Regions from separate parts of the Bradyrhizobium sp. USDA 4501 genome, predicted to be linked through region 2. Evidence: predicted binding sites of a transcription regulator. Region 2 holds the regulator's gene; each other region holds the start of a gene.
What was found. Region 2 encodes PhoB, which activates phosphate uptake and scavenging genes when phosphate is short. Its sites were predicted from a motif close to TGTCATNNANCTGTCAT; they were not measured.

Region 1 (9,963 bases), 2.6 Mb from region 2:
TTGGTCATGACCGCGCTGACCGGTTCGTCCAGCGCGCCCGCGCCGCGCTCAGAGAGCACGCGCACGATGTCGCGCTCCGACAGGATGCCCTCCATGCGGCTCTGCTCCATCACCAGCACCGCGCCGATCCTACGCTCGCCGAGCAGCTTGACCGCGGCCGAGAGCTTCGCGCCGGGCGCGACGCTCATGACCTGATGGCCTTTTGCATCGAGAATGGAACGTACCGTCATTGTCGGCCTCCCTGAATCCGCTCGCGCCCCGCTTGAGCGGAGCCGAGCCTGTTCGCCAGAGTCTTCAATCAACAGTTCCGCGCCGATTTCGGTTCCGGGGCGCGGCGAGTAGCAGGGCTCGATTTGTCGGCCCGCTTTGTTTCTGCGTCACAAAGATGATGGAGGAATTCGATCCAGGCCGCAAGCGGCGATCAGACGCGCCCCGACTGATCCACCGACGACGCATCTGCAGCATCGTCCCGCGTGCGCGGCACCGGATCGAACAACGAGAACAGCAGCAGTCCGGCAAGGAAGCCGCCGATATGCGCCTGCCAGGCGACGCTCGCGCCCTCGCCGCCGAGCGACAGCGAGGTGGCGCCGAACAGGATGTTGACGCCGAACCATATCGCCAGGAAGGCGAGCACCCGTCCGTTGCGCAGCGCCCGCCACAGCGACAGCGCAGGCACCTTGGCCGCCGCCTCGGCATCGCCACGGCTGAACGACAGGAAGCTGCCCTTCACGAAGGCAAAGCGGATCGCCGCCGCCATCGTCCCCGACACCGAAGCCGACGCTCCGATCATCGGCGCGATCGCGTGCTCATGGGTCAACAGATGCGCAAGCGCCCCGGCGGCCGCCGTCACCGCCATGAAAACAAAGAAACGCAGCGCGCCGAAGCGCCGCGCCAGCGCGCTGCCGAACGGCAGCAACCACAGCACGTTGAAGCCGATATGGGTGAGGTTGGCGTGCAGCAGCGAATAGGTGACGAAGGTCCAGACCTTGGCGCCTTCGCCGCCCGGAAAGGTGATGTCGAGCAGCGTCGAATCGTAGCGCTTCGGGATGAAGCCGAAGACGTCGATGGTCCAGTTCTCCAGCTCCGGCGGCAGCAGCACCCGCAGATGAATCACCGCGATCAGCAGGATGTAGGCGGTGAGCGCCGGCGGCAGGGTCAGGATCGGCTCGCGCGGCGCCTCCGGCGGCGGCGCGAGCGGGGATTCGGGATGGGAGTCCAAGGGGTCGGCGACCTCGATGCGGCGGTGGATCAGAGATAGGCGGCTTTCGTACCCCTGTGCAAGTGCACAATCCCAAAATCGGACACCGGGTGTCGCGCAGTGCGGAATCGGGACAAAAGAAAAGGGAGGGCGCTGAGAACGCCCTCCCTGATCTGCTGGTCTTGTCGTGCCCCGGAGGGATCGGGAGAAAATCCCCACCCCTCCCCGCACGGTGACCAAACTGTTTGACGCCACCTGTGTACCAAAGGCGCCGGCGCTTGGGGCAGCCGGCGCGAACGGGAACGCGCACCCTACCCACTGGTTCCGCGGGGGCCAAGGACATAGTTAAATTTACGTTAACAACACAAAGCTGCCGATAAGCCGCCCAAAGCGCGGCCACGGCATGGACGCTGCACAGCCTTCCCTGCACAACAGAGAAGGGAAGGCGCCTGAGCAAAACCGGGACAGATGTGTCCCGCCGAGACAGGTGCCGGGCAAGGTTTAGATGAAACACAGCTCGAGCCGCGAGTTCTTCGCATATTGGAATGCGAAGCGCGGCACCGCACGTGCACCTGACCGGAGTGAGTTCGAGCCGTCCGCGGTACGCGAACTACTGTCCGACATCTTCGTGCTGTCCTATGACGGCGAGACCCGATTTCCGTTCCGCGTCGCCGGCACCCGCACCTCCGCCCTGCTCGGTTGCGACCTCAAGAACCGGAGCTTTTCCGCCCTGTTCACCGGTGCGAGCCGCGGCGAGATCGAAGACATTATCACCTGCGTCGTCGAAGAGACCCTGCCGGCCATCGCCGGCATCACCGCCACGACCGAGAGCGGCGCCAAGGCGCATCTCGAGCTGCTGCTGCTGCCCTTCACGAGCCGCGTCCACATGCCGGCGAGCCTCACCGGCCTGCTCGCCCCGTTCGAGGACGACGTCGGCCGGCTGCACGACCTGGTGCTGACCTCGTGGCGTTACCTGCATCCCCAGGAGCGGTTCGTGCCGCGGACCCTGCGCAAGCTCGCCATCGCGCGCGGCCTGATGGTCTACGAAGGCCTGCGCTAGCCGCCGGCGCCCGCCTCGGGATGGGATGGCAGGCGCCGGTCGCTTGCACCGCGCCCCGCGGAACTCTATTAGCTGTCTGGCCGCCACGGCGGGGTGGACCCGCTCATTGCAGCTGCGGCCGGGTTGGGCATGTTTCGGAATTCGATCAGGCAGAAGATCGTCGGCATTGCCGCGGGACTCATCATCCTCGCGGTGGTCACGTCGCTGCTGTCGATGGTGATGGCGGGCCAGGTCGGCCATCTCCTCGACGAGCTCACCAACCGCTACATCCCCGCCTATGGCCACCTCGCCCGCGTCAACATCCGCGCGCTGGAGCGGTCGCTCGCCATGCGCCGGATGATGATGGCGAAGATGCAGGCGCCGGCCGAAGACTCCGGCTACGAAAGCGCGCGCAAGGCCTTCGACGAGATCGAGCCCCTGATCAAGCGCGAGGCCGACGCCGCGCGCACGCTGATCGATGCGATCATCGCCGATCCCTCGACGCCATCCGACAACGCCGCGCTCGGACGCCTCGATGACCGCATCGACAATGCCGTCAACGACCTCTTGATGCGCCTGAACGCAGAGAACAAGACGCTGCTCGAGCAAATCGACGCCAAGGACTTTGCGGCGGCGAAAGCGACCACGCTGCGCGCCGACGCCCTGCGCGACGACTTCAACACCAGGATCGAGGGCATCCGTGCCGACATGCTGGCGCAGGTCGCTTCCGCCGCCGCGAAGGTGATGAGTGCCCAGCAGCGGGCGATCATCATCTCCGGCGTCGTGACCGCCATTGCCGCGATCCTCGGCTTCGTGTTCGCGATGCTGGTCGGCAGCGGCATCACGCGTCCGGTGATGCGCCTGCTCGAAAGCACCCGCGAGGTCGAGGCGGGCCGCCTCGACGGCGCCATCACCATCACGACCCAGGACGAGATCGGCCAGCTGTCGGCCGCCTTCAACCGCATGATCGAGACGCTGCGGCACAACCAGCGCATCCGCGAGACGTTTGGCCGTTACATCAATCCGCGGATCGCCGAGGGCCTGCTCGAACAGCCGGCGATCGCCGCGACCGAAGGACAGCGCCGCGTCATGACGGTGATGTTCTGCGACATGAAGGGCTTCACCAGCCTGAGCGAGGGCGTGACGCCGAGCGGCCTCGTCAAGATCATGAACCTCTACCTGTCGACGATGTCGGCGCCGGTCCATGCGCATCACGGCATCATCGACAAATATATCGGCGACGCCATCATGGCCTATTGGGGCGCGCCCTTCGTCGAGGAGGCCGAGCAGACCCATCTGGCCGCGCTTGCCGCCATCGACATGATCGGCCAGGTCAACCAGCTGCGCAAGGATCTGCCCGAACTGCTCGGCGTCCGCGTGATTCCGGCCGATTGCGACATCCGGATCGGGATCGCCACCGGCGAGGCCCTGGTCGGCAGCATCGGCTCCGAGTTCATGATGAGCTACACCGTGCTCGGCGACACCGTGAACCTCGCCTCGCGGCTGGAAGGCGCCAACAAGTTCTACGGCAGCCGCAGCCTGATCTCGGAGGCCACCGCCGCGGCCTGCGCCGCAACCATCGAGCTGCGCGAGATCGACCGCCTCGTCGTGATGGGGCAGACCCAGCCGGTCGCCGTGTTCGAGATCCTCGGCAAGAAGGACGAACTGACGCCGGCGCAGACCGAGTTGCGGCAGCGTTACGCGGACGGTCTCGCCGCCTATCGCGAGCGCCGCTGGGATGACGCCGAGCAGGCCTTCACCGCGGCGCTGACGGCGGCGCCGGGCGACGGCCCGTCGATCGCCATGAAGGCGCGCGTCGCAGCGTTCAGGCAAGATCCGCCGGCGGCCGATTGGGACGGCGCCTGGCATCCGGAGCGGAAGTAGCGGCGTCACGCTCATCCAGGCTCCGCGCTACAGCTGGGCCTCGATCGCAACCTTGTCGATCACCGACCAGACCTGCACGATCTTCCCGTCGCGGAATTCATAGAACACGTTCTCGGCAAACGACACGCGCTTGCCGTTGACGCCGAGACCGAGGAACGTGCCGTTCGGCGAACAGTCGAATGCCAGCCGGCTCGCGACATGGGACGCATCCGACACCAGCAGTTCGATGTTGAAGCGAAGGTCAGGGATGTCGCGAAAGTCCCCTTCCAGCATCTCGCGATAGCCGGATAACCCGTGCCGCCGGCCGTTGTGGCACACATCCTCGTCAACGAACTGACCGAGTTGCGGCCAGTCCTGGCGATTCAAACAGGCAATGTAATTCTGGTAGATCTCGGCGAGGTCCTTTTTCATCATCGATCGTCCTCCTTGCCGCGGGTCAAGATGGCCATTGAGCATTTGCGTGCGATTCTAACACCGACGTTAGTTTCGACTCCGATGTCCGATGGCGCGAACAAAACACTCAGCCGGCGTGCACGTGAAAGCGCGACGTCCCGAAGAGACAGTGCGATTGCCGCTTCGGCAAACAATTTCTCAAAACGCGCGGAATGTCTCCCGCGATCGGGAGTTAGTGCTTCAGGTCAATAACTGTCCTTGTCAATCGGAGGCGTACATGATCAAGTCACCGATGATGCTTGCGGCATTCCTGACAGCGCCGATCATTCTGTTCCCACCGCAGACCGCCGTCGCGGCTGGCGGAGGTGGCGGCGGTGGTGGTGGTGGCGACCCATACGGGTCGAGCTACGGCACTCCCGCGCCGTCCTATCCCCAGCAAAAGGACAGAAAGACCACGCACAAGGTCAAGAAGCCCTTCAAGCAGTCCGGCTTCGAAGACCCGGCATTCCGCGACGGCTATCGCGCGGCCTATGCGACAATCTACGAACGCAACGACTACGCCGCCGCGATCGATCAGTTGCACGCACTCGGCCGCGATGATCAGCCGAACGTCGCGAACCTGATCGGCTATTCCTATCGCAAGCTCGGCGACTACAAGCAATCGCAGGTCTGGTACGAACGTGCGCTCAAGGCCGATCCGAACCACGTCCTGACGTGGAACTACTACGGCCTGTGGCAGATCGAACAGGGAAACCGCGACCAGGCGCAGTATCATCTGCAGCGGATCGCCAAGATCTGTGGCACCGAATGCGAAGAGTATCGGACGCTGGCGGCGGCACTGGAAAAGCCGCCGGGTACGAACCTCGTCTACTGAGCGCGTCGCGTCGCCCGCATGAGCGGAGCGACATGCGGGGAAGGACCGCCCCGGATGTCGCTGTCGCTCGTCCGGGCTATGCCTGTGAGCCGCTTTGTTCGCGTGTCCGTTTTTGCGGGAATTTCGCCGTTTTGGTTGACGTGACCGGCGAGTAGCTTGCGTGCCGGGCGACGCACGCGGATACGTTGAGATCGATCATCATGACCTGGCGGCTTCTCGCGTGGAGCGGCATCGCCGTTGCCGCGCTGGTTCCAATCATTGGCGGCATCTGGCTCTTCACCCTGCCCGCCGCATCGGCGTTCCGCGTTCCGCCGCCGATCGCGACGCAAGAGCACGACGCGATGCTCGCGGCGCTGAAGCCGCCGAAGCGGGCGCGACCGCTGATCGCGATGCTCGGCATCAACGACATGACCGAGACCACCGACTATCTGATGCCCTACGGCATCCTCAAGCGCGCCGATGTCGCCGATGTCGTCACGCTGGCGACGGGACCCGGTCCGGTCGCGCTGTTCCCGGTGCTGAAGGTCGAGCCTGATGCGATCATCGCCGCATTCGATGCCGCACATGGCGACGGCGCCGACTACGTCATCGTGCCGGCGATGAGCCGCGACGACGATCCGGCGGTCATGCAATGGATCCGGCAGCAGGCGGAGAAAGGCGCCGTGATCGTCGCCGTCTGCGCCGGCGCCAAGGTGCTCGCCTCGACCGGCCTGCTCGACGGCAGGCGCGCCACCACGCACTGGTTTTACCTGAAGAACTGGCGCAACAAACATCCCGCCATCCAATACGTCGCCGACCGCCGCATCGTGGTCGATCGCGGCGTCGCGACGACTACCGGGATTTCGGCCTCGATGCCGATGTCGCTGACCCTGATCGAGGCGATCGCCGGCCGTACCAGGGCTGAGGCCGTCGCGCGCGAGATCGGCCTGCCCGGCTGGGACGCGCGGCATGACAGCAACGCCTTCAAGTTCACGCGTCCCTTCGCGCTGACCGCCATCCGGAACACGCTGGCGTTCTGGAACCGGGAACAGCTCGGCCTCGCGCTTGCCCCCGGCGTCGACGAGGTCTCGCTGGCGCTGGTCGCCGACAGCTGGTCGCGCACCTACCGCTCGCATGCCGTGACCTTCGCCGCGACCGACGACGTCGTCACGACCCGCAACGGCCTGCGCGTCTATCCGCAGGTCGTAGCGCCGGATTGGTCCGCAGATCGTCTGCTGCCCGCGGTCGGCACCGCGCCGCCCGCGCAGGCGCTCGACCGGGCGCTTGCCGGGATCGAAACACGCTATGGCCGTGATACGGCGGACTTCGTCGCCATGCAGCTCGAATACCCACGGGCTGACGCCGTGCAGTGAGGGATTGCGTTTCCAACAACGTATTCGATCCTCCATCCGCCCCATTGTCATCTGCCTGTCATGAATTGTGCCGACACGTCAGCGCCGGACCAGTTCGGGGACACGCATGGATTATTTCAAACGCTTCAACTTCCTGTTCGCTGCGCCGGTGTTCGAGGCCGACGACCTCGAGGGCATCCGCTTCAACCAGATCATCGCCGAGATCGAGCGCTCCGGCTTCGAGGTGGTTCGCGCCCGCAAGCTGGAAGATGCCGAGATCGCGGTGCAGACCGATGCCGCGATCGGCTGCATGGTGGTCGATTGGGGCAAGAAGGGCCTTGAGGGCAAGACTGCGGCGCTGATCAACCTGATGCGCCGGCGCGGCCTCGACTTCCCGATCATCCTGTTGATCCGGCGCAAGCGGTTCGAGGACCTGCCGGTCGAGGTGCTCGACTTCATCGACGGCTACGTGTTCCTGTCCGAGGAAACCCCGCCCTTCATCGCCAAGAACCTGATCTCCAGGCTGAAGCAATATGCCGAGAATTTGAAGACGCCGTTCTTCGGCGCGCTGGTCCACTATGCCGAGGAAGGCAACCAGCTCTGGACCTGCCCGGGCCATAATGGCGGCGTGTTCTACAGCCGCAGCCCAATCGGACGGGTGTTCGTCGAACACCTTGGCGAAGCCGTGTTCCGCGACGACCTCGACAATTCCGTGCTCGACCTCGGCGACCTCCTCACCCATGAGGGGCCGGCGCTGCGGGCGCAGAAGGAGGCGGCCCGGATCTTCGGCGCTGAAAAGACCTATTTCGTGCTCAACGGCACCTCGACCTCCAACAAGGTCGCGCTCGGCTCGCTGGTCACCGACGGCGACCTCGTGCTGTTCGACCGCAACAACCACAAGGCCGCGCATCACGGCGCGCTTTTGATCGGCGGCGGCATCCCGGTCTACGTGCCGACGGTGCGCAACGCCTGGGGCCTGATCGGGCCGATGCGCTGGGACCTGCTCGACGAGGGCGCGCTGCGCGACCACATGCGCAAGCACCCGCTGGTCAAGGACGAGAACGCCTGGAAGAAGGAGCGTCCGTTCCGCGTCGCCGTGGTCGAGCAGTGCACCTATGACGGCACCATCCACTCGGCCGAGATGATCCTCAAGCGGATCGGCCATCTCTGCGACTACATCCTGTTCGACGAGGCCTGGGCCGGCTTCATGAAATTCCACCCGATCTATGCCGGCCGCTTCGCCATGGGACTGTCCGATCTCGGCCCCGAGGCCCCCGGCATCATTGCGACCCAATCGACCCACAAGCAGCTCGCGAGCTTCTCGCAGGCCTCGCAGATCCACATCCGCGACCGCCACATCAAGGGCCAGAAGCGCCGGGTCGAGCATCGCCGCTTCAACGAAAGCTTCATGCAGCACGCCTCGACGTCGCCGTTCTACCCGCTGTTCGCCTCGCTCGATGTCGGCGCGCAGATGATGAAGGGCCGCTCCGGCGAAGTCCTGTGGGACGACACGATCCGGCTCGGCATCGAGCTGCGCAAGAAGATCCGCGCCGTGAAGCGCGAGTTCGAGGAGAAGGAGACGCGCCCCGAGCGGCGCTGGTTCTTCGAGCCGTTCGTGCCGGACCGCGTCATGATCCCCGACGTCGCGCGCGAGAACGGCGTGCACAATGTCGCCTGGGAGACGATCTCGACCGATCAGCTCGCGACCAATCCGTCCTACTGGCAGCTCAGTCCCGGCGAGACCTGGCACGGCTTTCCCGAGCTGACCGCGGGCTTCGCGATGACCGACCCGAACAAGCTCACATTGCTGACGCCGGGCTTCGATCACGCCACCGGCGCCTATGCCGATCACGGCATCCCCGCGCCGGTGGTGGCGCAATATCTGCGCGAGAACCAGATCGTCGCCGAGAAGAACGACCTCAACTCGCTGCTGTTCCTGCTGACGCCCGGCGTCGAGGCCAGCAAGGCCGGCACACTGGTGTCGGGGCTCGTCGCCTTCAAGAAGCTGCACGACGACAACGCGCTGATCGAGGATGTCATCCCCGAATTCTTCCGCCGCCGCCCGCAACGCTACACCGGGGTGCGGCTGCGCGACCTCTGCGGCGACATGCACCGCTTCTTCCGCGACGGCGGCGTCAGCACGCTGCAGGCCAGGCAATTCCTGCCCGAGCACCTGCCCGAGATCGCGATGTCGCCGCGCGAGGCCGCACAATATCTCATCCGCAACGATGTCGACTATCTGCCGATCGACCAGATCTTCGGCCGCGTCGCCGCGACGCCGTTCGTGGTCTACCCGCCCGGCATCGCCACCATCGTGCCCGGCGAGCGGCTGTCGGAACGCAGCAAGCCAATGATCGATTACCTGAAGATGTTCGAGGCGAGCTTCAATGCGTTCCCGGGCTTCGAGGTCGAGGTCCAGGGCATCTACAAGGAGATCGACGACTCCGGCCGTGTCCGCTTCTACACCTATGTCGTGTCCGAATAGGCGAACGGACGCAACACAATGGAGAATGATCACAAGATCACCGTCCGCCCGTCCCGCGACAGCGACGTCGACGCCATGCTGTCGATCTACCGCCACCATATCCGCCGCGGCGTCGAGGAAAGCGTCGACGACAGCGGCACGCCGGAGCCCGACGATCTGCGCGACCGCCGCAAGAATCTGCGCAACACCCGCCTGCCCCACCTCGTCGCGATCTGCGACAGCGAGGTGGTCGGCTATGCCTATGTCGTGCTGTTTCGCAAGCGTCCGGCCTACCACTACACGGTGAAGCATTCGATCTATGTGCATCACCGCTTCACCGGCCAGCGCGTTGGCGGCCGGCTGCTGCAGGAGCTGATCGACACCTGCGCCGCCGCCGGCTTCCGCCAGATGATCGGCTACATCGACAGCGACAACGCCGCCTCGCTCGCGCTGCACGACCGCTTCGGCTTCGCCCGCGTCGGGCATTTGCCCGGTGTCGCCTATCGCTATGGCCGCTGGTCCGACACCATGATGGTGCAGCGCTCGCTCGCCGCCGGCGCCACCGCCCCGCCGCCCCCCGCGCCGCTGTCGCGACGGTGATGGGCACGACACTTTCCATTCGTCGTCCCGGCGAAGGCCCGGCCCATAACCACAGGATTGGATTGGCAAGGAAGGCTGTGGCCCCAGCGTCGCGCAATAATCACCTTCGGTGCTTATGGGTCCCGGCCCCCCGTGCGCTATTGCGCACTAGAGCGGTTTCCAGTTGAGGTGAATCGGAAC
Region 2 (9,963 bases):
AAGACCGTGCCGCCGGTGCTGAAAGAGGCCGCCTACGGCATGGGCTGCACCACCTGGGAAGTCGTCCGCAGCGTCGTGATCCCCTACACCCGCGTCGGCGTGATCGGCGGCATCATGCTGGCGCTCGGCCGCGCCCTCGGCGAGACCATGGCGGTGACCTTCATCATCGGCAACTCGTTCCGGATCTCGTCGTCGATCTTCGCGCCGGGCACCACGATCTCGGCGGCGATCGCCAGCGAATTCGCCGAGAGCGACGGCCTGCACCAGTCCGGCCTGATCCTGCTCGGCCTGCTGTTGTTCGTGCTGACCTTCTTCGTGCTCGCCGGCGCGCGGCTGATGCTGATGCGGCTTGAAAAGAAGGCGGGGAAGTAACGCCATGAACCCGATCTACAAATCCCGCCGCCGCAGCGACATCGTCATCCGCGCACTCTGTGTCGGCGCGGCGCTGTTCGGCGTCACCTGGCTGGCGCTGATCCTGATCACGCTGCTCTATAACGGCCTTGCCGGCCTCAGCGTGCAGCTGTTCACCCAGAACACGCCGCCGCCCGGCTCGACCGAAGGCGGCTTGCTCAACGCCATCGTCGGCTCGGTCATCATGACCGTGATCGGCGTCGGCATCGGCGCGCCGCTTGGCCTGTTCGCCGGCACCTACCTCGCCGAATACGGCAAGCACGACAAGCTGACCTCGGTGATCCGCTTCATCAACGACATCCTGCTCAGCGCGCCGTCGATCATCATCGGCCTGTTCATCTATGGTGCGGTGGTGGTGCCGATGCGCGGCTTCTCGGCGATCGCAGGCAGCCTTGCGCTCGCGGTGATCGTGATCCCGGTCGTGCTGCGCACCACCGAGGACATGCTGCTCTTGGTGCCCAATCCGCTGCGCGAGGCCGCCTCCGCGCTCGGCCTGCCGCGTTCGCTGGTGATCAAGCGGATCGCTTATCGTGCCGCGCGATCGGGTCTGATCACCGGTGTGCTGCTGGCGACCGCCCGCGTCGCCGGCGAGACCGCGCCGCTGCTGTTCACCGCGCTGTCGAACCAGTTCTTCAGCCTGGATCTGACCAAGACGATGGCCAACCTGCCAGTGACCATCAACAACTTCGTGCAGAGCCCCTACGCCTACTGGAAAGAGCTGGCGTGGAGCGGCGCGCTGCTCATCACATTCACCGTGCTCGCGTTGAATATCGGCGCGCGTATCCTTGGTGCCGAAAGGGCCGCAAAATGACCGAGCTTTCCGTCTCCACGACTGCCGCAGGCCACATTCCCCAGGTTCCGCTGCCGGAAGCGCCTCCGAAAGTCACGGTGCGCAACCTCAACTTCTATTACGGCGAGCACCACGCGCTGAAGAACATCAACCTGACGCTCGGCACCAACCGCGTCACGGCGTTCATCGGCCCGTCTGGCTGCGGCAAGTCGACCCTGCTGCGCATCTTCAACCGGATGTACGACCTGTATCCGGGCCAGCGCGCGGTCGGCCAGCTGATGCTGGACCAGACCAACATTCTCGACCCCAAGCTCGACCTCAACTTGCTGCGCGCGCGGGTCGGCATGGTGTTCCAGAAGCCGACGCCGTTCCCGATGACGATCTACGAGAACATCGCCTTCGGCATCCGCCTCTATGAGAAGATCTCGAAGTCCGAGATGGACGACCGGGTCGAGAAGGCGCTGCGCGGCGGCGCGCTGTGGAACGAGGTCAAGGACAAGCTGAACGCCTCCGGCCTGTCGCTCTCCGGCGGCCAGCAGCAGCGCCTGTGCATCGCGCGCACCGTGGCGGTGCGCCCCGAGGTGATCCTGTTCGACGAGCCGTGCTCGGCGCTCGACCCGATCTCGACCGCCAAGGTCGAGGAGCTGATCCAGGAACTCTCCGAGGACTACACGATCGCGATCGTCACCCACAACATGCAGCAGGCGGCGCGCGTCTCCGACAAGACCGCCTTCATGTATCTCGGCGAGCTGATCGAGTTCGACGACACCAACAAGATCTTCACCTCACCGAGCGATCGGCGCACCCAGGACTACATCACCGGCCGGTTCGGTTGACCGGCGCATGATCCGGAAAAGTGGAAACCGGTTTTCCGATCAGGTCATGCTAAAATTCAGGACACGAAACCATGATCCCCGGGATCATGGTTGAGGGAGACAAGCGATGGCTTCTGAACATACCGCCAAGGCATTCGACAGCGACCTGCAGGAGTTGACCCGCCTGGTCGCCGAGATGGGCGGCCTGGTCGAACGGATGATCACCGAGTCGGTCGACGCGCTGATCCGTCGCGACGTCGCGCTCGGCAAGCGCGTGGTCGCCGCCGACATCGAGATCGACAATCTGCAGCGCAACATCGAAGAGCGCGCGGTGCTGACGATCGCGCGCCGCCAGCCGATGGCGATCGACCTGCGTGAGATCGTCAGCGCGATGCGCGTCGCCACCGATCTCGAGCGGATCGGCGACCTCGCCAAGAACATGGGCAAGCGCGTCGCGGCGCTGGAGAGCGATTTCCAGCCGCTGAAGTTGATCCGCGGCCTCGAGCACATGACCGACCTCGTGCTGTCGCAGGTCAAGTCGGTGCTCGACGCCTATGCCGCCCACGACCTGCCGGCGGCGATGAACGTCTGGAAGGGCGACGAGGAGGTCGATGCGATCTGCACCTCGCTGTTCCGCGAACTGCTCACCTACATGATGGAAGATCCGCGCAACATCTCGTTCTGCATCCATCTGATGTTCTGCGCCAAGAACATCGAGCGGATCGGCGATCACGCCACCAATATCGCCGAGACCGTGTTCTACATGATCGAGGGCCAGCAGATCACCGACAAGCGCCCGAAGGGCGACATGACCACTTTTGCCACCACGGTGCCGGGCAACTGAGGCATGATCGGCAAGCACGGAACCGGCAAGAGCGAAACTGGACGATCCTCGCGACAAATCGTTTCCGCGGGGACTATGCTCAAGGAAGTAAGCGTTTCGGTTTGCGTCTGGGCAACGGATCACCACAGAGAAAGAACTTAAACCGATGAGCGCACGCATTCTGGTAGTCGAAGACGAGGAAGCGCTGACGACGCTGTTGCGCTACAATCTCGATGCGGAAGGCTACGATGTCGAGACGGTGGGGCGCGGCGACGATGCGGATACAAGGCTGAAGGAGCGCGTTCCCGACCTCGTGGTGCTGGACTGGATGCTGCCGGGCCTGTCCGGCATCGAACTGTGCCGCCGCCTGCGGGCGCGGCCCGAGACCAAGCAGCTTCCGATCATCATGCTGACCGCGCGCGGCGAGGAAAGCGAGCGCGTGCGCGGGCTTGCCACCGGCGCCGACGATTACATCGTCAAGCCGTTCTCGGTGCCGGAGCTGCTGGCGCGGGTGAAGGGCCTCTTGCGCCGCGCCAGCCCGGAGCGGCTTGCGACCGTGCTGACCTACGGCGACATCGAGCTCGACCGCGAGAAGCGCCGCGTGGCGCGCTCGGGCCGTCCGATCGATCTCGGGCCGACCGAGTATCGCCTGCTCGAATTCTTCCTCGAGCATCCCGGCCGCGTGTTCAGCCGCGAGCAATTGCTCGACAGCGTCTGGGGCCGCGACATCTACATCGATGAGCGCACCGTCGACGTGCATATCGGCCGCCTGCGCAAGCTGCTCAATCCGGGCCGCGAGCAGGATCCGATCCGCACCGTGCGCGGCGCCGGCTACGCGCTCGACGACCGCTTTGCCAAGGCCGAGCCGCAGCCGTAACGGCCATGCGGCATTCATAAACCGCAACACGGCGTCGTCCCGGCGCAAGCCGGGACCCATACGCCGCGGCCAGCGCAATCGGCACGCGGCCAGACGGCTTTCTAACAACACCCATTCGTGGTTATGGGTCCCGGCCTGCGCCGGGACGAGGCCGGTGATGTAGCGGTAGTCCGGATGGAGCCGACGGGTCGCGCGAACGAGCGCCCCGTTGGCTCCATCCGGGCTGCGTCACACAAAAAAATCCCCGCTTTCGCGGGGATTTGTCTTTGAGGTCTTCCGTCGTTTTCCCGAGTGCTCACTTGATCTGCGGTTTCGCCGACGGCCGGCGGCGATCGGCGGCGGGCTGGTAGGCGACGCGCGAGTGATGCGCGCAATAGGGCAGGCCGCCGAGCGCTTTGCCGCCGCAGAAGAAGAATTCCGGGCTCGAGGGATCGCCGACCGGCCAGTGACAGGTGGCCTCGTTGAGCTCGAGCAGCGACAGCCGCTGGCTCATCGGCACCACATTGTCGTAGGAGATCGGATCGGGCTCCATCTCGGCCTCGAAGGCGTGCGCCAGCGCGGTGTTGCCGCGCGAGACCGGGCGCGCCACCCGCATCATGTGCTGGGCGGGGCGGGCCTTGCGCTGCCGCGGCGCGGCCGTGGAGGGTGCCTTGGCGCGGCCGGAGAGGCCGAGCCGATGCACTTTGCCGATCACGGCGTTTCGCGTCACATTGCCAAGTTCCGCCGCGATCTGGCTGGCCGACAGGCCGGACTCCCAGAGTTTCTTCAGCTGCTCGACGCGATCGTCGGACCAGGTCAATACAGTCATCGCATTCTTCCCTTCGCGTAGCGCCGGCCAATCATTGGAGCGGCGCTGCGAGCCAATCTGGACAAATATCCCTGCGGCCAGAATCCCTTAGCCCTCGCCGGGCACGGTGTTGCGCCCGAACGTTTACGCGAGACACAAAGGCTACTTAGAGGGTCCAGTACCGCCGCACGAGATGTCGTACCCGACAGGCCAAACGCTACAATATGGCGTGACTCTGGCGCAAGAGTCCGCGGTCGTGCGTCCACATGTTCCCACACAGTTAAGCATCGCGATGAGGCTTTTCCACCGCACCGGAATGCTCCGGATTGCGCTCGTTTCGCATTGCAGGAAGGCCACTTCGTGGCGATTGACACTTACCGACCGCAGCATAGAATGCCCGCCACGTGCCGCCCGCAAAGGCGGCCGTTTTGTTTTCCGAAGCTGGCCGTTGCTGCGCTGGCGTCAAGGCGCGCGGCAATTGTCGGCTTAAAAACCGTCAGTGATCGCCATGACCAACGCTGCCACGTCGCATCTGCTCCCCGTCTTCGCCAGGGTCGATCTCGGTTTCGAGCGCGGTGAGGGCGCCTGGCTGATCGCAACCAACGGCGACCGCTATCTCGATTTCACCTCGGGCGTCGCGGTCAACGCGCTCGGGCACGCGCATCCGCATCTCGTCAAGGCGCTGCAGGAACAGGCGACCAAGCTCTGGCACATGTCGAACCTGTTCAAGAGCCCGGACGGCGAGGTGCTTGCCGCGCGGCTGTGCGAGCAGAGCTTTGCCGACTTCGTGTTCTTCTGCAATTCCGGCGCGGAAGCGATGGAGGGCGTGATCAAGCTGGTCCGCCACTATCACTTCTCCAAGGGCCATGGCGAGCGCTACCGCATCATCACCTTCGAGGGCGCCTTCCACGGCCGCACGCTGGGCACGCTGGCGGCGACCGGCTCGGCGAAATATCTCGAAGGCTTCGGCCCGCCGATGGACGGCTTCGACCAGGTGCCGCATGGCGACATCGACGCGGTGAAGAAGGCGATCGGTCCGCACACCGCCGGCATCCTGATCGAGCCGGTGCAGGGCGAGGGCGGCGTGCGCTCGGCGCCACAGGCGTTCTTCAAGGCACTGCGCGCGCTGTGCGACGAGCACGGCCTGCTGCTCGCCTTCGACGAGGTGCAGACCGGCATGGGCCGAACCGGCGAGCTGTTCGCCTACAAGCGCACCGGCGTCACGCCGGACGTGATGTCGCTGGCCAAGGCGCTCGGGGGCGGTTTCCCGATCGGCGCGGTGCTGGCGACCGCGCAGGCCGCGGCCGGCATGGCGCCCGGCTCGCACGGCTCGACCTTCGGCGGCAATCCGCTCGCGGTCGCCGCCGCCAATGCCGTGCTCGACGTCATGCTGAAACCCGGCTTCTTCGAGCATGTGCAGAAGATGTCGCTGCTGCTCAAGCAGAAGCTCGCCTCCGTCGTCGACCGCTATCCCGGCGTGCTGTCGGAGGTACGCGGCGAGGGGCTGTTGATCGGCGTCAAGGCCGTGGTGCCGTCGGGCGACCTGATCGCAGCGCTGCGCAGCGAGAAGCTGCTCACCGTCGGCGCAGGCGACAATGTGGTGCGGTTCCTGGCGCCGCTGATCGTGACCGAGTCCGAGATCGACCAGTCGATCACCGCGCTCGAGCGCGCCTGCGCGACATTGTCGGTGGCGCAGCCGAAGAAGGCGGCTGGATAATGAGCAAGCCGGTCCGTCACTTCCTCGATATCAACGAGCTGCCGCTCGGCGAACTGCGCAACATGCTGTCCGCCGGAGCCGCCATGAAGGCGAAGCTGAAGGCGCATGAGAAGGGCAGGAAGCCGCTCGAAGGCAAGACGCTGGCGATGATCTTCGAGCGCCCGTCGACCCGCACAAGGGTGTCGTTCGACGTGGGCATGCGCCAGCTCGGCGGTGAATCCATCATGCTGACCGGCGCCGAGATGCAGCTCGGCCGCGGCGAGACCATCGCCGACACCGCGCGCGTGCTGTCGCGCTATGTCGATGCGATCATGATCCGCATCCTCAACCATGACGCGCTGCTCGAGCTCGCGGCTCACGCCACCGTTCCCGTCATCAACGGCCTGACCCGGCGTTCGCATCCCTGCCAGGTGATGGCCGACCTCATGACCTATGAGGAAAACCGCGGCTCGATCGAGGGCAAGACCGTGGCCTGGACCGGCGACGACAACAACGTGCTGGCCTCCTGGGCGCATGCCGCCGAGCGGTTCAAGTTCCAGCTCAATGTTGCGACCCCGCCGGAGCTGTCGCCGAAGAAGCCGATGCGCGACTGGATCAAGGCGACCGGCGCGCCGATCATGCTCGGCACCGATCCGGAAGCCGCCGTGCGCGGCGCCGACTGCGTCGTCACCGACACCTGGGTGTCGATGGGCGACAAGGAGGGCGAGCACCGCCACAACGTGCTGCGGCCCTATCAGGTCAATGTCAAGCTGATGTCGCTCGCCAAGCCGGACGCACTGTTCATGCACTGCCTGCCCGCGCATCGCGGCGAGGAGGTCACCGACGAGGTGATCGACGGGCCGCAATCCGTGGTGTTCGACGAGGCGGAAAACCGCCTGCATGCGCAGAAGGGCATTCTGGCCTGGTGTTTCGACGCGGTCGCGTAGTCGGAGATCAGTAAGCGTTGTCGTCCCGGGCAAGCGAAGCGCGACCCCGGACCCATAACCATCGCTGTCAATTGTTGCGAAGGCTGGGGCACCAGCTTGATGCAAGCAACTCACATCGGTGGTTATGGGTCCCTGCTTTCGCATGTTTTCGCAGGGACGACGGAAACATCCGCGTTAGTGAACCCCTTTATTTCATGGTCCGAGACCCCAGATAGAGCGCCATGGTTTCACAATCCCCCGACATCAAAAACACGCCCGAGGCGCCGGTTCGCGCGCCCTCAGCGGTTCCGGTCGACGATGCCGTGCTGGCATTCGAGGTCGGCGCGCTGGACCTGCGCGGCCGGCTGACCCGGCTCGGCCCCGCGCTCGACGAGATCCTGCACAAGCACGATTATCCGCCCGCGGTCGGCAAGCTGCTCGGCGAGGCGATCGTGCTGACCACGCTGCTCGGCTCGTCGGTCAAGTTCGAGGGCCGCTTCATCCTGCAGACCCGGACCGAAGGTCCGGTCTCGCTCCTGATCGTGGATTTCCAGGCGCCCGACCGGCTGCGCGCCTATGCGCGCTACGACGCATCGCGCCTCAAGAATGGCCAGAGCTCGGGCGAACTGCTCGGCAAGGGCCACCTTGCGATGACCATCGATCAGGGCTCCAACACCAGCCGCTACCAGGGACTGGTCGCGCTCGACGGCGGCGGCCTGGAAGAGGCGGCCCACGAATATTTCCTGCGCTCGGAGCAGATTCCGACGCGGGTGCGGCTTGCGGTCGGCGAGGAGATGCGCGGCGGCGAGGGCGGCAAGCTGCACTGGCGTGCCGGCGGCATCCTGCTGCAATTCCTGCCCAAGGCGCCCGAGCGCGCCAAGCAGGCCGATCTGCATCCCGGCGATGCGCCGGAAGGCACGGCCACGCATAGCGTGCCGGACGATGACGCCTGGGTCGAGGGCCAGTCGCTGATCTCGACCGTCGAGGACGTCGAGCTGATCGATCCCGATCTGTCCGGCGAGCGGCTGCTCTATCGCCTGTTCCACGAACGTGGCGTGCGTGTCTTCAACCCGCAAACGCTGCGCGCGCAGTGCTCCTGCTCGCGCGACGCGGTGTCGTCGATGCTGAAGAGCTTTGCGCCGAACGACCGCGCCGAGATGGTCAAGGACGGCAAGGTCGTCGTGACCTGCGAGTTCTGCTCGTCGGTGTATGAATTCACGCCGCTGGAAGCCGGCGTGGAGTAGACGCGTTCGTCATCGTAGCCCGGATGAAGCGCAGCGAAATCCGGGGCCGCTCCAACCGCGGATGCACCTGCCCCGGATTGCGCTTCGCTCCATCCGGGCTACGCAGGCGTCAGTTCAGCACCCTTTTGCCGCCCGGGCTCGGGCTGTCCAGCGAAAATGTCGGCACGTCGATGTCGAAGCGCTCGCCGGCTTCGGTGACCATCTGATAGCTGCCGGTCATGAATCCGGAGGCGGTCGGCAGCGGCACGCCGCTGGTGTATTCGAAGCGTTCGCCGGGCGCGAGCACCGGCTGCTCGCCGACCACGCCCTCGCCGCGCACCTCCTGGCGGCGGCCGGTGGCGTCGGTGATGATCCAGTGCCGCGTCCGCAGCTGCACCGTATCCGGGCCCGAATTGACGATCACGATCTTGTACGACCAGAAATATTCGCGCCGGTCGACCGACGAGCGCTCCGGCATGAAGTTCGGCTCGACGGTGACTTCGATCTGGCGGGTAACGGCGCGGTACATGCGGCTCAATCCGATGGTCCTGGCGCATGGTCCGTTTTCGACCGGATCATGCTCAAACAGGGCGCTATCATAGCCAATTGAACCGCCGGAACCAATCGCCTGCCAGGCCGCGAAAGGGCGGGCTTGGAAAGCCGGATTTGGGGCGGCCCGTTCATCGCGGTTTCAACATAGTTCCGCTCTAAAGCGCGGCCGCATGCCGCCGCACTCCGTGCTTTGTCGGCAACTCGCGGACCGATATTATCTTTTCAGCACGGCGTGCGGGGCGTCCGCGGCCGACACGGTGTTTGATGAGCTCGATTGCCGATCCCATAGCCGGTTCGCCGGTGGCTGACGTCAAGGCCGAAGTAAAGGCAGAGGCCGAGGCGAAGGTTGCTGCGCCCGCGATCACGCTGCCGGCGACCGGCGAGCGCGAGCTCCGCCTCGATCTGTTCCGCGGGCTCGCGCTGTGGCTGATCTTCATCGATCATCTGCCGACCAATCTTCTGACCTGGCTGACGATCCGCAATTACGGCTTCTCCGACGCCACCGAGATCTTCATCTTCATCTCCGGCTACACCGCGGCCTTCGTCTACGGCCGCGCGATGCTGGAGGGCGGCTTCGTGATCGCGACCGCGCGCATCCTGCGCCGGGTCTGGCAGATCTACGTCGCGCACGTCTTCCTGTTCACGATCTTCCTCGCCGAGATCTCCTATGTCGCGACCTCGTTCGAGAACCCGCTCTACAGCGAGGAAATGGGGATCATGGACTTCCTCAAGCAGCCCGACGTCACCATCGTCCAGGCGCTGCTGCTGCGCTTCCGTCCGGTCAACATGGACGTGCTGCCGCTCTATATCGTGCTGATGCTGTTCCTGCCGCTGATCCTGTGGCTGATGAAATGGAAGCCCGACGTCACGCTCGGTCTCTCGGTCGTGCTCTACGCGCTGACCTGGCAGTTCGACCTTTATCTCTCGGCCTATCCGAACGGCTTCTGGGCGTTCAATCCGTTCGCCTGGCAATTGCTGTTCGTGTTCGGCGCCTGGTGCGCGCTCGGCGGGGCGCGGCGGATGTCGCGGATCCTGTCGTCGAACATCACGATGTGGATCTGCA
Region 3 (9,963 bases), 1.4 Mb from region 2:
TCTTGTAGGTCGGATAGATGCGTACCTCGACCGGCAGCATCAACGTGATGAAGATGATCCAGAAGATCGCCATCCGGAACGGAAACCGGAAATACACGATCGCGTAGGCCGAGATGATCGAGATCGCGATTTTGCCGACCGCGATCAAGAGCGCCATGACCAGCGAGTTCAGCATCATGTGGAGCACCGGCTCGCGGGTCGAGCCGCTCGTGCCGACAAACAGCGTCTGGTAGTAGGTCTGGAGGAAATGGCCGCCGGGCAGCAGCGACATCTGGCCGTTGGCGATCACGGCGTTGTCCTGGGTCGAGGCGACCAGCGCGAGATAGACCGGGAAGGCGACGATCGCGATCCCGATCCACAGGATGGCGTGAGCCAGATAGCGCTGGAAGCCTTCCTCCTCGACCATCAGTAGGTCACCTTGCGTTCGACGAAGCGGAACTGGATCGCCGTCAGCATGACGACGATGACCATCAGGATGACCGACTGCGCCGCCGACGAGCCGAGATTGCCGCCGAGCAGGCCGTCCGTATAGACCTTGTAAACCAGCGTCTCGGTCGCCTTGCCGGGACCGCCGCGGGTCATGGTGTCGATGATGCCGAAAGTGTCGAAGAAGGCGTAGACGATGTTGATGACCAAGAGGAAGAAGATGGTCGGCGACAGCAGCGGGAAGATCACGGTCCAGAACCGCCGCATCGGCCGGGCGCCGTCGATCGCGGCGGCCTCGATCACGCTTTTCGGGATGCTCTGCAGCCCGGCGAGGAAGAACAGGAAATTGTAGGAGATCTGCTTCCAGGCCGCGGCGAGGATGATCAGGGCCGCCGCCTGGTCGCCGTCGAGCAGCGGATTCCAGTCGATGCCCATGGCGCGCAGATAGCGCGACAGCACGCCGAGCGAGGGGTGCAGCATGAACACCCAGAGTACGCCAACCACCGGCGGGGCCACCGCATAGGGCCAGATCAGCAGCGTGCGATACAGCGTCGAGCCGCGCAGCGGCCTGTCAGCCATCACCGCGAGCAGCAGCGCGAAGGACAGCGATGAGACCGCGATCGCGAACGAGAACACGAAGGTTCGGACGATCGCCTCGAAATAGGCCGGCTCCTTGAACAGCTCGAGATAGTTCTCGAACCAGACGAAGCTGGTGGAGAGACCGAAGGCGTCCTGCAGCAGGAAGGACTGGATCACCGCCTGCAGGGCCGGCCAGTAGAAAAAGATCAGGACGATCGCGAGTTGCGGGGCAACCAGCGCGTAAGGCAACAGCTTTGATTGGAAAATCGCTTGCTTTTGCATGGGCTCGGAAGAAGGGCAGGCCGCGGATGCGGCCCGCCGGTTGATCGCCCTAAGGCGCGATGAGATGAGGTTGGATCGTCATCGCGCCTTAGCTTGTCGTCTGGGCATGGTGGAAAACCGCTTCGCGCTTGTCCGGTTCATGCCCGAAGGCATCATGTCAGCGGACGGCGGTCTTTTCAAACTGCCGCAGCATCTGGTTGCCGCGCTCGACGGCGGCGTCCAGCGCCTGCTTGGCGGTCTTCTTGCCGGCCAGCGCCTGCTCGATCTCCTCCGACCACATGTCGCGCAGCTGCACCATGTTGCCGAGGCGCAGACCGCGGGAATTCGCGGTCGGCTCCTTGTTGGTGAGCTCGAGCAGCGGGGTCTCGAGATAGGGCTGGTCCTTGTAGAAGCCCTCTTCCTTGGCCTTGGCATAGGCGGCCTTGGTGATCGGCAGATAGCCCGAGGCCTTGTGGATCCAGATCTGGCGGTCGGTGTCCGAGAGGAAGGTCAGGAACTTGGCCACGCCCTTGTATTCCTCGGCCGACTTGCCGCCCATCACCCAGAGCGAGGCGCCGCCGATGATCGAGTTCTGCGGCGCGCCCTTGACGTCGGGATAATACGGCATCGGGGCTGCGGTGAAGTTGAACTTGGCCTGCGCCTTGACGTTGCCGAAGAACGCCGACGAGGTCAGGTAGATCGGGCATTCGCCCGAGGTGAAGCGGCCTTCGCCGGTGTTGGTACGACCGGCATAGTCGTAGGTCTTGTCCTTCTGCAGCTCGACCAGGTTCTCGAGATGCTTGACCTGCAGCGGGCCGTTGAATTCGAGCACGGTGTCGAAGCCGTCGAGGCCGTTGGCCTTGCTGGCGAGCGGCACATTGTGCCAGGCCGAGAGCTGTTCGAGATTGACCCAGGTGACCCACGAGCCGGAGAAGCCGCAGGTGTTATAGCCGGCTGCCTTCAGCTTCTTGGCGTCGTCGAACACTTGCGGCCAGGTCTTCGGAATCTCCGCGATGTTGGCCTTCTTCAGTGCATCGAGATTGATCCACATCACCGTCGACGACGAGTTGAAGGGGAACGACAGCATCTCGCCCTTGGAGGTCGAGTAGTAGCCGGTGATCGCGGGCAGATAGACGCCCGGATCGAACTTCTCGCCGGCGTCGGCCATCAGCTTGTAGACCGGTTTGACGGCGCCGGTGGCGGCCATCATCGTCGCGGTGCCGACCTCGAACACCTGCATGATATGCGGCGCGTTGCCGGCGCGGAACGCGGCGATGCCGGCGTTCATGGTGTCGGCGTAGCCGCCCTTGTAGGTCGGGATCACCTTGTAGTCGGATTGCGAGGCGTTGAAGTCGTTGGCCAGCTTGACGATGACGTCGTTGTTGGCGCCGGTCATCGCGTGCCACCACTGGATCTCGGTCACCGCGAACGCGGGCGACGCGAATGCAAGCGCGGCAGCGGCTGCCGCGGCAGCGCTTAGTCGTCGAAAGAACATCAAAACCCCTCCCAATTGGAACATCACCTTCGTTGCGCGCGTTATCAGCGCCGGATGACGTTCAAATGACCGTATAAACGAAAGTCATGGTAGGGGGGAAGCCGAAGCGAAGGGAAGCGGTAAAAAAGGCGAAGACCGCAGCCGGCTCCGTGCGGTGCAGCGCCAAACGCGACGTTGCACCGCAGTGTTGATGCGTCGGCCGGTTCGATACGGGCCGACGCTCCAGCTTTGTCCTGACGCGAACCGGTGCGCATCCCGCATCACGTGCGGGACAGGCTCGAAAACGCCTTTAGCGCTTGCGCTGGGGACCGCAGACCACGCCCTTCTCAACTAGGCCGTTGATCTCGTCCTTCGAGTAGCCGAACTCGCCGAGCACTTCCGCGGCGTGCTGGCTGAACTTCGGCGGCGTCCGGCGCAGGTTCGGCTTGGTGCGTTCGAGGCGGATCGGCGAGGCGACGCCCTTGTACCAATCCTTCTCGATGACGTCGCCGCGATGAATGGTGTGCGGGTTGGTCAGCGCCTGGTCGATCTTCTGCACCGGGCCAGCTGGCAGGCCGGCGGCGAGCAGCCGGTTGCACAGCGGCTCGGCCTCGTGCTGGCTGAACACCGCGGCCAGCTCGACGCGGAGCGCATCGCGGTTGGCGATGCGGTCCTTGTTGCGGGCAAAGCGCGGGTCGGTGCCGAGCTCGGGCTTGCCGATCTCCTTGGCGAGCTTGCGGAAGGTTCCGTCATTGCCGACGCCGATGAAGATGTTGTCGGTCTTGGTCGGGAAGATCGCGTACGGAACGAGGTTGGGATGCTCGTTGCCGGTGAGCGACGGCGGCTTGCCGTGCATGAAGTAGTTCGCGGTGTGCGGATGCATGATCGCGAGCCCGGTCTCGTACAGCGTCGTCTCGATGAACTGGCCGAGCCCCGAGCGCTGCCGCTCCGACAGCGCCATCAGGATGCCGATCGTGGCGTAGAGCCCGGTGGTGATGTCGACCAGCGGCACGCCGATCCGCATCGGGCCGCTCTCCGGCGAGCCGGTCGCCGCGATCATGCCGGTCATCGCCTGGATGATCGCGTCATAGCCGGGATTGCCGCCGCGCGGGCCGTCGGCGCCGAAGCCGGAGATCCGGCAATGCACGAGGCGCGGAAATTTCGCGCGCAGCACGTCGTTGCCGATGCCCCATTTGTCGAGCGTGCCGGGCTTGAAATTCTCGATCAGCACGTCGGCGGTCTCGAGCATCTTCATCAGCACCGCGCGTCCGCCCTCGGAAGCGAGGTCGAGGCCGATCGAGCGCTTGTTGCGGTTGATGCCGACGAAATAGGCCGCGTCTTCTTCGTGGAAGGGAGGACCCCAGTCTCGCACCTCGTCGCCGGCGGGCGGCTCGACCTTGATCACGTCGGCGCCGTGGTCGGCGAGAATCTGGGTGCAATACGGACCGCCGAGCACGCGCGTCAGATCGATCACGCGCAGGCCGGTCATCGCGCCCGTAGCCGCTGGGGTATTCATGGAAGCAACCTTCGCTCAGTTGGGATCAGATAACGAGGGTCCCAGAGCTAACGGTCTTCAGCCGGGGCAGCAATGCTTCCGTCGGCGCAGGCCCATGCAGCAGGCGGCGCATGCGTTCGCCAAGCGAACCAGCCGCTGAAAGAGCAATGGTCCGCCACGTGTTGCGGCGGACCATTACGTGATGTGGAATTAGACGACGCTCAGCTTGACGTCGACATTGCCACGGGTCGCGTTGGAATAGGGGCACACATGGTGGGCCTTCTCGACCAGCGCTTCGGCATCGTTGCGCGCAAGGCCGGGCAGCGACACCGCGAGCTCGACGGCGAGGCCGAAGCCGCCTTCCGAGCGCGGGCCGATGCCGACCGTCGAGGTCACCGAGGCGTCGGCGGGAACCTTGGGGCCGCCCTGCGAGGCCACGAACTTCATCGCGCCGATGAAGCAGGCGGCATAGCCGGCCGCGAACAGCTGCTCCGGATTGTTGCCGGCGCCGCCGCCGCCACCGAGCTCCTTCGGGGTCGTGAGCTTGACGTCGAGTGCGCCGTCGAGCGTCGCCGCATGGCCGTCGCGGCCGCCGGTTGCCTTGGCGCTGGTCTTGTAGAGCACGTTCACAGACATCGTGGTCTCCCTTGGTGGGTTGGGCTTGAATTCGATGACGCATGTATTGCACGCAAATAGATTGCGCGCAATATAAAGTATGCGGTCTCACATTTAATTGTTCGCAATTGAATCCGCGGTCCCGTGGGCCCAGAATGACCCGGAAACGAGATGGATTCGATGGGAATCATGGCCAGGAAACCGACGGCCGCGGATCAGGCGCTGCGGCTCGACAATCAGATCTGCTTTGCGGTCTATTCGACCGCGCACGCCTTCAACCGCGTCTACAAGCCGCTGCTCGACCGGCTCGGGCTGACCTATCCGCAGTATCTCGTGATGCTAGCGCTGTGGGAGCGCGACGACGTCGCGGTGAAGGACCTCGGCGAGCGCCTGTTCCTGGATTCCGGCACGCTGACGCCGCTCTTGAAGCGGCTGGAGGCGGCGGAGTTGATCAAACGGACCCGCAGCACCGCGGACGAGCGGGTGGTGCTGATCGCGCTGACGCCGCAGGGCCACGCGCTGCGCGAAAAGGCCAAGGCCGTGCCGCAGTCGATCCTCGCGGCCTCGGACTGCACCGTCGGCGAACTGATGGCGATGAAGGACGAGATCGTCGCGCTGCGCGACCGGCTGAATGCGGTGCTGGGGGAGTAGGGGCGGTCGGGGCGGTTAGGCGCTTCTTGGCGAAGGCGCGGCCGGATGCGGACTTCAGATATTTTCAAAAGCGACGGCCTGCTTCTCGTCGCTGAAAGCGACGTAGGTCTTGAGCCGCCACGGTCCAAATTTGGATGTATGGGGCACTTCCCCGGCATTGTGCTTAGCCAGTCTAGCCCGCAGATCGGTAATCCCGACATAGAAGTGCAGGCAATCAAGGCTCTCGAGAATGTAAACGTATTTCATCTGTTCCCCCCAACACACGGCTGATGGGGTGGATGCTAACGCATTCGGATTTCGGAGAGAGCCCGGCTCCGCCCTTCGGGCTACGCCGCGGCAGCCTTCGCTCACTTCGCTACGATGGACTATCCGGGCTTGCCGAGCCGAAGCTCGCGAAGGCTGGTGGAGCCAGGCGGGATCGAACCGCCGACCTCTTGCATGCCATGCAAGCGCTCTCCCAGCTGAGCTATGGCCCCTTATCCAGTTGGGATGATCCTGGGGGATCGATCCCGGTCCGCGCGGCCTGGACGACTCGCGCGGCAGCACCGTTGATCATAGATCGGCGCCGATCTCAAGTCTCTTCGTCGCCTCCGACGTCACCAATGATGTCGGTCACGTCCTCATCGCCCTCTTCCTCGTCGGCGATGAAGGTCGAATCGTCGTCGTCATCGTCGTCGATGGTCTCATCGACCTCGATATCGTCCTCGGATTCGGGAACCTGGGCCTTGACCTTCCCGGTGTTCTCCTCGGCATCGGCCTCCTCGAGCGAGACCATCTCCTCGGCCTCGGCGGGCTCCGGCATGTCGGCTGCGGTCGCAGGCGAACTGACGGTGGCGCCACGGCCCCGCGGCGGGGCGATCGGCGCGATCGGCACGACTTCGCCGGTATAGGGCGAGATCACCGGATTCTTGTTGAGGTCGTAGAACTTCTTGCCCGTGGTCGGGCAAATGCGCTTGGTTCCGAGCTCGGACTTGGCCACGTGGTAATCCCAGAATTTTCCTGAAAAACGGAGCTTCACTTGGCTAGTTGAGGAGCCGCTGTCAATAGCGGTCTGCGCGCATTTGACGGGCGCGTGACGCGGTGTTGCCTATGTGATACCTGCCGCGACGCGAGAGGACACAATCTTGGCCCATTCTGACACCCCGACCTCGCTGGAATCGCGCGCGTGCGGCCCCCTGGCCGGCACGGTCCGCGTTCCCGGCGACAAATCGATTTCCCACCGCGCCCTGATCCTGGGGGCGCTTTCGGTCGGCGAAACCCGCATTTCCGGCCTCCTGGAGGGCGAGGACGTCCTCAATACCGCCAAATCCATGCGCGCGCTCGGCGCCAAAGTGGAGCGGACGGCGCCGTTTACCTGGTCGGTGTCCGGCGTCGGGGTCGGCGGCTTCGCCCAGCCTGCCGCGCCGCTCGATTTCGGCAACTCCGGCACCGGCTGCCGGCTGGTGATGGGCGCGGTGGCCGGTTGCCCGATCGCCGCCATTTTCGACGGCGACGCCTCGCTGCGCTCGCGGCCGATGCGCCGCATCCTCGACCCGCTGGAGCTGATGGGCGCCCGAACCAGCGACATAAGGGAGGGCGGCCGGCTGCCGCTCACCCTGCACGGCGCCCGCTATCCGGTGCCGATCGTCTACAAGACGCCGGTCGCCTCGGCCCAGATCAAGTCCGCGGTGTTGCTGGCGGGGCTCTCCGCGCCCGGCATCACGACGGTGATCGAGCAGGAGGCAAGCCGCGACCACACCGAGCTGATGCTGAAGCATTTCGGCGCCGAGATCTCCTCCGAGCAGGAAGGCAGCCACGGCAGGCGAATCTCGCTGCACGGCGAGCCCGAGCTGCACGGCGCCAACGTCGTGGTGCCCGCCGATCCGTCCTCCGCGTCATTCCCGATCGTGGCCGCACTGATCGTCGAAGGGTCCGATGTCGTGTTCTCAGACGTGATGACCAATCCGCTACGCACCGGCCTGTTCACCACGCTGCGCGAGATGGGCGCCTCGATCGAGGAGAGCGATGTGCGCGGCGATGCCGGCGAGCCGATGGCGCAGCTGCGTGTGCGCGCCTCGAAGCTGAAGGGTGTCGAAGTGCCGCCGGAGCGCGCGCCGTCGATGATCGACGAGTATCTGGTGCTGGCGGTCGCGGCCGCCTTCGCCGAGGGCACCACGATCATGCGCGGCCTGCAGGAGCTGCGCGTCAAGGAATCCGACCGCCTTGAAGCCACCGCCGACATGCTGCGGGTCAACGGCGTCAAGGTCGAGGTCTCCGGCGACGATCTGATCGTCGAGGGCCGCGGCCATGTTCCAGGCGGCGGCCTCGTTGCCACCCATATGGATCATCGCATCGCGATGTCGGCGCTGGTGATGGGCTGCGCCTCCGATCGGCCGGTGAAAATCGACGATACCGCCTTCATCGCCACCAGTTTTCCGGATTTCATCCCGATGATGCGCGCGCTCGGAGCTGATTTCGCATGATCATCGCCATCGACGGACCCGCCGCCTCGGGCAAGGGTACGCTTGGCAAGCGGCTCGCCCACCACTACGGCTATCGTCATCTCGACACCGGCGTGATCTACCGTGCGGTGGCCTATGCGATGATTCAAGCTGGTGCCGAGCTCAGCAACGAGGTGCTGGCCGTGGCCGCGGCGCTCGAGCTCGACCCCGAAAAGTTCGGCAATCCGATCCTGAAGACCCAGAAGGTCGGCGATGCCGCCTCCGTGGTGTCGGCGATTCCGCAGGTTCGTGAGGTGCTGGTGAACTTCCAGCGCCAGTTTGCCGCCGATCCGCCCGGTGCGGTGCTGGACGGACGCGATATCGGCACCGTGATCTGCCCGGATGCCGACGTGAAGATCTTCGTGGTCGCCGACCCCCGCGTGCGGGCACGGCGGCGCACGCTGGAGGCGCGCGCCCGCGGCGAGGACGCCGACGAAGAGGCGGTGCTCGCCGACATCCTCAAGCGCGACGAGCGAGACAAGAACCGGGCGATTGCACCCTTGCGGCCGGCTCCGGACGCCCACACGCTGGACAATTCAAATCTGGACATTGAGGCCGGCGTCCGCGCCGCCATCGCCATCGTCGAGGCGGCGCGCGCCAGGCGCTAGAATCGCGGGCCGCCGCGGCGCTTTCGGCGCGAAAACCCAGCAAAATTGGGCGTTTCCTGCTTGCCGAAAGTCGCATGCAGGGCTATATCAGCGCCGTTCGGAGCAGCATCGACGATGTCGAGGCCGTGTCTGAGCGGGCCGGCGATGGGTTTGAACCAATCTCAAACGAAACCAACGCCGCATCTGGAGGAACGCCCGCTCCCAGGTCTTGCAGTCGATATTTTCGTTTCAGGCTCCGGATCAATCATACGTACCGAACGTGCAGTCTTGCTGCCGGCCCGCTGTTGCACCTCCTGCAATGAGCGGTCGTCAGGGTTTGCGGAACCCCGACACTTCACGCACGGTGCGCCCATCAACCCGAACGGCCGGCGAGATCCCGCATCTGGAGAACAAATGGTTTCGAATTCTGCGTCTTCCTATACTCCCACCCGCGATGACTTCGCGGCGATGCTTGATGAGTCCTTTGCCGGCGGCAATTTGCAGGAAAGCTCGGTCATCAAGGGCAAGGTGGTTGCAATTGAGAAGGACATGGCCGTCATCGACGTCGGCCTGAAGACCGAAGGTCGCGTTGCGCTGCGCGAATTCGCCGGCCCCGGCCGTGAAAGCGATCTCAAGGTCGGTGACGAAGTCGAGGTGTTTCTCGACCGTATCGAGAATGCGCTCGGCGAAGCCGTGCTGTCGCGCGACAAGGCGCGCCGCGAGGAAAGCTGGGGCAAGCTCGAGAAGGCGTTCCAGAACAACGAAAAGGTCAACGGCGTCATCTTCAACCAGGTCAAGGGCGGCTTCACGGTCGACCTCGACGGTGCGGTGGCCTTCCTGCCGCGCTCGCAGGTCGACATTCGTCCGATCCGCGACGTTGCGCCGCTGATGAACAATTCGCAGCCATTCCAGATCCTCAAGATGGACCGCCGCCGCGGCAACATCGTGGTGTCGCGCCGCACGGTTCTCGAAGAGACCCGCGCCGAGCAGCGCCAGGAGCTGGTGCAGAACCTCGAAGAGGGTCAGGTGATCGACGGCGTGGTCAAGAACATCACCGATTACGGTGCGTTCGTTGATCTCGGCGGCATCGACGGCCTGCTGCACGTGACCGATATCGCCTGGCGCCGCGTCAACCACCCGACCGAGGTGCTGACCATCGGCCAGACCGTGAAGGTCAAGATCATCAAGATCAACCACGAGACGCACCGCATCTCGCTCGGCATGAAGCAGCTCTTGGATGATCCGTGGCAGGGCATCGAAGGCAAGTACCCGCTGGGTGCCCGCTTCACCGGCCGCGTCACCAACATCACCGACTACGGCGCGTTCGTCGAGCTCGAGCCGGGCATCGAAGGCCTGATCCACGTCTCCGAGATGTCGTGGACCAAGAAGAACATG

Region 1: ACVWZM_RS36395 (Orn/Lys/Arg family decarboxylase) is a predicted target of PhoB. The motif match lies at 6,786-6,802, and genes of this name have one in related genera.
Region 3: ugpB (sn-glycerol-3-phosphate ABC transporter substrate-binding protein UgpB) is a predicted target of PhoB. The motif match lies at 2,816-2,832, and genes of this name have one in related genera.

Annotation. Positions count from the first base shown of each region.
Region 1 covers NZ_JBSSEX010000001.1:7,864,694-7,874,656, reverse strand. The annotation lists gene ACVWZM_RS36430 (CBS domain-containing protein) at 1-230, opposite strand, end outside; gene ACVWZM_RS36425 (rhomboid family intramembrane serine protease) at 422-1,219, opposite strand; gene ACVWZM_RS36420 (PAS domain-containing protein) at 1,704-2,258, shown strand; gene ACVWZM_RS36415 (adenylate/guanylate cyclase domain-containing protein) at 2,388-4,121, shown strand; gene ACVWZM_RS36410 (ester cyclase) at 4,149-4,535, opposite strand; gene ACVWZM_RS36405 (tetratricopeptide repeat protein) at 4,792-5,388, shown strand; gene ACVWZM_RS36400 (DJ-1/PfpI family protein) at 5,589-6,740, shown strand; gene ACVWZM_RS36395 (Orn/Lys/Arg family decarboxylase) at 6,847-9,204, shown strand; gene ACVWZM_RS36390 (N-acetyltransferase family protein) at 9,223-9,783, shown strand.
Region 2 covers NZ_JBSSEX010000001.1:5,304,163-5,314,125, forward strand. The annotation lists gene pstC (phosphate ABC transporter permease subunit PstC) at 1-372, shown strand, start outside; gene pstA (phosphate ABC transporter permease PstA) at 377-1,222, shown strand; gene pstB (phosphate ABC transporter ATP-binding protein PstB) at 1,219-2,037, shown strand; gene phoU (phosphate signaling complex protein PhoU) at 2,144-2,860, shown strand; gene phoB (phosphate regulon transcriptional regulator PhoB) at 3,006-3,716, shown strand; gene ACVWZM_RS24175 (GcrA family cell cycle regulator) at 4,012-4,524, opposite strand; gene ACVWZM_RS24180 (aspartate aminotransferase family protein) at 5,012-6,220, shown strand; gene argF (ornithine carbamoyltransferase) at 6,220-7,146, shown strand; gene ACVWZM_RS24190 (Hsp33 family molecular chaperone) at 7,368-8,369, shown strand; gene apaG (Co2+/Mg2+ efflux protein ApaG) at 8,479-8,877, opposite strand; gene ACVWZM_RS24200 (OpgC domain-containing protein) at 9,165-9,963, shown strand, end outside.
Region 3 covers NZ_JBSSEX010000001.1:3,855,236-3,865,198, reverse strand. The annotation lists gene ugpE (sn-glycerol-3-phosphate ABC transporter permease UgpE) at 1-406, opposite strand, end outside; gene ugpA (sn-glycerol-3-phosphate ABC transporter permease UgpA) at 406-1,287, opposite strand; gene ugpB (sn-glycerol-3-phosphate ABC transporter substrate-binding protein UgpB) at 1,445-2,761, opposite strand; gene ACVWZM_RS17705 (CaiB/BaiF CoA transferase family protein) at 3,051-4,256, opposite strand; gene ACVWZM_RS17700 (organic hydroperoxide resistance protein) at 4,446-4,871, opposite strand; gene ACVWZM_RS17695 (MarR family winged helix-turn-helix transcriptional regulator) at 5,040-5,501, shown strand; gene ACVWZM_RS17690 (GIY-YIG nuclease family protein) at 5,556-5,747, opposite strand; tRNA gene ACVWZM_RS17685 (tRNA-Ala) at 5,902-5,977, opposite strand; gene ACVWZM_RS17680 (TIGR02300 family protein) at 6,073-6,480, opposite strand; gene aroA (3-phosphoshikimate 1-carboxyvinyltransferase) at 6,626-7,963, shown strand; gene cmk ((d)CMP kinase) at 7,960-8,589, shown strand; gene rpsA (30S ribosomal protein S1) at 8,983-9,963, shown strand, end outside.